2 regions of the Aeromonas simiae genome follow, and region 2 is predicted to be linked to the other one. Evidence: predicted binding sites of a transcription regulator. Region 2 holds the regulator's gene; the other holds the start of a gene.
The links. Region 2 encodes LexA, which represses DNA repair genes until DNA is damaged. Its sites were predicted from a motif close to ANCTGTNTNNNNANACAGNT; they were not measured.

Region 1 (3,532 bases), 1.1 Mb from region 2:
GGGCTGGCCGACCAGGATTTCGCCGTCATCGGCATAGGCAATGATGGACGGAGTAGTACGGTCACCCTCGGCGTTCTCGATCACGCGAGCGTGGTCACCATCCAAAATGGCTACGCAGGAGTTGGTAGTACCCAGGTCAATACCGATGATTTTACCCATTTGACGAATCTCCAAATGCTTTCAACTGGTGGGGAGGCGCTGCCTCCCTTTCTGAACGTTAACGGCTAGGTGGGGTTATCCCGATGGGCTTTCAAGAGCCCGGTGATAAATTTTCCGGCTGTCCCAAACGCCCCTGCCGCAGGCTTGTTTCCTATATGGGGGCCCACTTGCCCCCTTCAAGGGTAAGGTCGAAAAAAATCAGCAAAAAGCCCGCCAAAAGGGCGGGCTGAACCGGCGGGGGCGCTCAGTCAACCGACTTGGCGACCATGACCATGGCCGGACGAATGACACGACCGTTCAGATCGTACCCCTTCTGCATCACGGCGATGACGGTATTGGGGGCCACCTCGGCGTTCGGCACCATGCTCATGGCCTGATGGGCATTGGGATCAAACGGCTGGCCGGCCGGATCGATGGGGGTCAGACCGAACTTGGCCACCGAGCTCACCATCGACTTCAGAGTCAGCTCGACCCCTTCGATCATCGGTTTGAGGGCGTCGTTTTCCTTGTCGGCCAGCTCGATGGCACGTTCCAAGTTGTCGAGCACCGGCAGCAGCTCACTGGCAAACTTCTCCAGCGCAAACTTGTGGGCCTTCTCGACATCCTGAGCGGCACGGCGACGCAGGTTCTCCATCTCGGCGACAGCGCGAACGGCACGATCACGCTCGTCGGCTGCGGCAGCGGTGGCAGCTTCAAGCTGGGCTTCCAGCTCGACAATGCGTGCCTGCTCCTGAGTCAGCTCGCTGTCCACATCGGGCTGTTCGACGTGATCTTCCAGCCCTTCCATCTGCTCAACCTTCTGCTCTTCGTGGTTCATGACATCTCCAATAACAAGGTGACTTCTTTATGTGGGGGTATTATGGGGACGAAGCCCTGCCTTTCAAGTACTAAGGCCCCCCTTTGCCACGATTGCAGCAGTAAAGCGTGACAAACGCGGTATACTCGCCCCCATCACTGGCGACATGCAAAACACACCATGGATTCTCCGTTCAAGACCATAGGACTCATCGGCAAGCCTCATCATGAGGGGGCAAACCAGACGCTACAGGGGCTGCATGACTACCTGACCCAACGTGGTTTCAACGTGCTGGTCGAAACCCGGGTAGCTCAGGCTCTCGGCGTCATCGAAGAGCAGCACATCGTCGATTTGGTACAGCTTGGTGAACGCTCGGATCTGGCCATCGTGGTCGGCGGTGACGGCAACATGCTGGGCGCCGCCCGCGTGCTTTCACGCTTCGACGTGGCGGTGATCGGGGTTAACAGGGGTAACCTCGGCTTTCTCACCGATCTCTCACCGCAAGATTATTTGGTGCCGCTTGAGCAGGTGCTCTCGGGCCATTTCAAGAGCGAGCAACGCTTCTTGCTGGAAGCCTCTGTCTATCGCCATGGCGAGCGCAAGGCGAGCAACCTGGCCGTCAACGAGGCGGTGCTCCATCCGGGTAAAATCGCCCACATGATCGAGTTTGAGGTCTACATCGACGGCAGCTTCATGTACAGCCAGCGCTCCGATGGCCTCATCATCGCCACCCCGACGGGCTCCACCGCCTACTCACTGTCGGCCGGCGGCGCCATCCTCACCCCCAAACTCAATGCCATCACGCTGGTGCCGATGTTTCCGCACACCCTGAGCAGCCGCCCCATCGTGCTCGACGCCGACAGCGAGGTGCGTCTGCTGGTCTCCCCCGACAATCAGGATGACGCCATGCTGGTGAGCTGTGACGGCCAGATCACCCTGGCGGTGCATCCCGGGGATGAGATCATCATCAAAAAGAGCCAGCACAGGCTCAAGCTGGTGCATCCACTCGATTACAGCTACTTTCACGTGCTGCGCAACAAGCTCGGCTGGGGTAGCAAGCTGTTCTAAGAGCTGCGAGTGCACATCCCCTCATGAGATCTGGTGTGAGCCGCCAACGAGGGGATAAACCGCCCCCTGAATGGCCAGGTTGAGTCATGGCGAACCTGCCGGCACTTTACTGTATGTAAAACCAGTATATACTGGATGCATACACAGTAATGTTGGCCCATACAGGATGCGACCATGCTGGCACAGCTCACCGTCACCAACTTCGCCATCGTTAAATTCCTCGAACTCGACCTGCAAGCCGGGATGACCTGCATCACCGGTGAGACCGGTGCAGGTAAATCCATCGCCATCGACGCACTGGGCCTGTGCTTAGGTGAGCGGGCCGAAGCGGCCATGGTGCGCCCAGGCTGCGACAAGACTGAAGTCAGCGCCCGTTTTCTGCTCGCCGGTAACCCGGCCGCCCGTGGCTGGCTAACCGCCAACGAACTCGAAGGGGATGAAAGCGAGGAGTGCATCGTGCGCCGGGTCGTCTCGGCCGAGGGACGCTCGCGCAGCTATATCAACGGCGTGCCAGTGCCGCTGGCTCAACTGAAAAACCTGGGCCAGCTGCTGGTCAACGTGCATGGCCAGCATGCCCATCAGTTGCTGCTGCGCGCAGATTACCAGTTAGCCCTGCTCGACGGCTTTGCCGGCCATACCCTGCTGCTTTCGGAAGTTCGCGAGCACTACCAACAGTGGCGCCAGCTGCAAAACGAGCTGGCCCGCCTGCGCGCCGAGCAGCTCGAACGGGAATCACGCCGGCAACTGATCGAGTATCAGGTACAGGAGCTCGACGAGTTTGCCCTACAACCGGATGAGTTTGAGGAGATCGAGGAGGAGCACCAGCGACTGGCCAACGGCACCGAGCTGCTGCAAGAGTGTGGCAGCTGCATCGATCTGCTCTATGAAAACGACGACACCACCATCGCAGGACTGCTGCAACTGGCCATCGACAAGGCCGAGGCACTGGCCGGCATGGATAGCCGTCTAACCACCGTGCTGGAGATGCTCAATGAGGCGCAGATCCGGGTCGAAGAGAGCCACGGGGAGCTGCGCGGTTATCTCGATAGCCTGGAGCTCGACCCCGAACGTTTCACCGAGCTGGAAAACCGCCTGTCACGCGCCATCTCGCTGGCCCGCAAGCATCACGTCAAACCAGCCGAGCTGGCGCTACACCATCAGTCACTGACCGAAGAGCTGGCCCGCATCGGCTCGGACGAGGCACGCCTTGAGGGGATGGAGAGCGAGCTGAGCCAAGCCCGCGAAGCCTTCCTGACCGCCGCCGAGGCACTCAGCCAGAGCCGGCGCCGCCATGCCGAGGCTCTGGCCTGCCGGGTCAGCGAAAGCATGCGTGAGCTAGCTATGCCACAGGGACAATTCGCTATCGACGTGGTCGCCGATCGTGGCCAGCACCTCTCACCGCTCGGTATAGACAGGGTTGAATTCCAGGTCACCACCAACCCGGGTCAACCATTGCAGCCGCTCGGCAAGGTCGCCTCCGGCGGTGAACTCTCTCGTATCAGCCTGGCC
Region 2 (3,532 bases):
CGATCCAGGCTGATGATCTGGCCCAGCTTGTCTTCGCTGACCTCAAATTTATTGAGTTCAATCGCCTGATCGAGCAGCTCCTTGGCGCTGTTGTCGGGCACAGTGCTGTAGGGGCCATAGGGCGCTTTGCGCAGCAGGGTGAGGTAGGTCTCTATCTGTGCTTCCAGCTCGTCACGGGTCAGCGCATGTCGCTCCGAGGCGAGCAGCGCCACGGCGCTCAGGGTCAGGCCATTAACCGCAGCCGCTCCGTTGATGCGGGTCATCAGCATATCGGCGAGGTGGTTGACGGTGGGGGCCATCCACTGCGGCCGTTCCTCTTCGCTGGCATGGTCGCGCCATTCAGGCACATGTTCGCTCAGGTAGGTGTTGAGGGTCAGCGGCTCGCCGAAGTTGACGAAGCCCCGGCCATAGTTGCGCAGTTTGCGCAGTATGCCGATCACCTGCAGGAAACTCTCTTTCTCCTTGCGACTCCCCTGCAACTCCTGATGGTAGGTGTTCACCTCCATCACATGTTCATAGCCGAGGTAGACGGGGACGAAGGTGACGGGTCGATCCAGCCCGCGCATCATGGCCTGCAGCGTCATGGCCAGCATACCTGTCTTGGGTGGCAACAGGCGCCCGGTGCGCGAGCGTCCCCCTTCGGTGAAGAACTCGACCGAATAGCCCTTGGCAAACAACAGGTTCAGGTATTCACGAAACACAGTGCTATAGAGCGGGTTGCCCTTGAAGGTGCGACGGATGAAGAAGGCTCCACCACGGCGGAACAAGGGGCCGGCCGGCCAGAAGTTAAGGTTGATCCCCGCAGCGATGTGGGGTGGCACCATGCCCTGGTGATAGATGACATAGGAGAGCAGCAGGTAGTCCATGTGGCTGCGGTGACAGGGCACGTAGACGATTTCATGCCCCTCTTGGGCCAACTGACGCACCCGTTCGGCCCCGTTCACCGAGAGACCACGGTAGAGCTTGTTCCAGAGCCAGCCGAGGATGCTGTCACCGAGGCGGATCAGGCGATAGGAGAAATCGGAGGCGATCTCATCCATATAGCTGAGGGCCCGCTTGTGCGCCTTTTCCTCGCTGATGCCCTCGCGGATCGCCTCGTGGCGAATGGCATCTTGAATGATGCTTGAGTCGAGCAGCTGCCGGAACAACAGGTGGCGGTTGGGCAGCTTGGGGCCGGTGGCGGCCAGCTGCTGGCGACCGAAGTGGAAGCGAGCCACCCGCGCCAGCTTGTGGGCGATGGCTTGGTCGGTGCCGTGTCGGTCAGCCATGTGACGAAGGGACACGGGCGGGGAGAAGCGCACCAGGTTTTCACGTCCTTTGAGGGCGACGATGAGCCCTTTCTTCAGCATGTTGGGGGCCAGGCTGCTGATAATGCTGAGGCTGGATGCCTCCTCACCTTCGCGCCCAGGGGCCCGTCCCCAAAACAGGGTCACCGGCACCAGCTGGATGTCGAGCGCGGGATCCTGCTTATGCAGGTCGAGAAGTTGCTGAAACTCCTGCAAGAAGGGCAGTGGTTCGCTGCGCTTGCCAAACAGGGGCGGCGGGCGATCCAGGCAGACATAGCGTGGCAGCGATTGTCCACCTAGCTCGAGCGGAGTGAAGGGACCGGGCAGGTAGAGATCTTCGCAGCACTGCTGCAAGGTCAGCAGGTCGGTGATGGAGCTGGTCTTGAGGGCATAAACGATGGGGCGCTCAGGATCCAGCTTCAGCTCTGCGATGGGGTTTTCCGGCAGGCTCTTGTGATTGACCAGCCAGCGTACGGGCCATTGCAACATGGCGCGGGAAATGCTCTGCCCAAGGGACATCGGTATTGCTTCTCCTGTAAAAAGGCCGCAGGAGAATAACAAATCGCCATCGTTTTGTCGCATAGAGGTACGATGAGTGTGGGTCGCGGGGCGGGATCACTCAGGCGCGCCCTTTTGGCTTGCCTTGGCATGGATACTGTATATACTGCCAGTGTGCTGTATAAAAAGACAGGTGCCGATCATGAAACCCCTTACTCCCAGGCAATCCCAAGTGCTGGAGCTCATCAAGAGTAATATGAGCGAAACCGGCATGCCGCCCACCCGTGCCGAGATTGCCCAGAAGCTCGGTTTCAAGTCGGCCAATGCGGCCGAGGAGCATCTCAAGGCCTTGGCCAAGAAGGGCGCCATCGAGATCATGCCGGGTACCTCGCGCGGCATCCGTCTGTTGATCGAGGAAGAGGAGGCCGCCAACGAAGAGAGTGGGTTGCCGCTCATCGGCAAGGTGGCGGCAGGGGAGCCGATCCTGGCTCAAGAGCATATCGAGAGCCACTATCAGGTCGATCCCACACTGTTTCATCCTCGGGCTGACTTCCTGTTGCGGGTGCAGGGCATGAGCATGAAGAACATCGGCATCATGGATGGCGATCTGCTGGCGGTGCACAAGACCCAGGAGGTGCGTAATGGCCAGGTGGTGGTCGCGCGGGTCGATGACGATGTCACGGTCAAGCGCTTCCAACGCAAAGGCAACCAGGTGTGGTTGCTGCCTGAGAACGAAGAGCTCTCTCCCATTCAGGTCGATCTCTCTTGCCAGCAGTTGGCTATCGAGGGATTGGCGGTCGGTGTGATTCGCAACGCCGACTGGATGTAAACGACGGGGCCGATGGCCCCGTTTTCGTCTCTAACTCCTTTCTGCCATACATCAGGGACTTGCCATTGGGCATGTGTCCCGACCTCGCTGTGCCCACCGGTTATCGTCTATATCCTTTGTATTGAAGCGGAAGGTCATCTCACGGCCCACCAGGCAACAATCTCCGCAAGAATAAACATTTATTGACACGGAAATAGGTGTGGCGTCATCCGGCGCCGCAGGAAATCGTGGTTCTGCCCGGTAAGGAGGACAGATATGTTGATACGTTCTCACCCTCATGCTCAGCCACTTACCCGCATTACGCGTTGCATCGGAGGGAGCTGGTTGACCCGTTTCTATGGGCTCTGGTTACAACGCAGGGAAAACGGTTGGTCGCTGTGGTTAGGCTGTCCGCACAGCAAGATCGTGCATCTTATTCGGTTGCTACAACACCATCCGCAACGCTACGAAAAACCGGCAACCGTGATCCCGCTGCACGGCTGGCACGCACGCCACGGCAGAATTTCTACCCCCCATTCTGGACAATAATCCAGATCGGCATGGTCTCTAAAGGGGGGTGGCAACGGCGAGTTTCCGGGTACAATAGAATCTATTGTCTCATGAGCAAGGTTTGCCGCATATGTTCAGATGGCGTTATGTATTGCCAGCCGCGGTCATCATAGTGGCTGGTGCGTTGCTGTATCCGACGCTTTTGCATCAACCGCTCCCTGAGTTTGCCAACTATTTTACCAAGCCCCACGCCCTGAATGTCTTTCACCTGAAAGAGTCGGATGGAACTAGTTTTACCAAGGATGAGCTGAAGGGGCGTTGGTCGTTCGTCTTCATTGGGTACACCTTCTGTCCCGATATCTGTCCGACCACACTGGCCGATCTTCGTGCCATCTACCCCACGCTCAAGGAGACGGACCCGAGCAGTCAA

Region 1: recN (DNA repair protein RecN) is a predicted target of LexA. The motif match lies at 2,131-2,150, and genes of this name have one in related genera.

The regions. Positions count from the first base shown of each region.
Region 1 covers NZ_CP040449.1:1,062,574-1,066,105, reverse strand. The annotation lists gene dnaK (molecular chaperone DnaK) at 1-159, opposite strand, end outside; gene grpE (nucleotide exchange factor GrpE) at 404-976, opposite strand; gene nadK (NAD(+) kinase) at 1,136-2,023, shown strand; gene recN (DNA repair protein RecN) at 2,198-3,532, shown strand, end outside.
Region 2 covers NZ_CP040449.1:3,952,067-3,955,598, forward strand. The annotation lists gene plsB (glycerol-3-phosphate 1-O-acyltransferase PlsB) at 1-1,805, opposite strand, end outside; gene lexA (transcriptional repressor LexA) at 1,987-2,613, shown strand; gene FE240_RS18820 (SCO family protein) at 3,233-3,532, shown strand, end outside.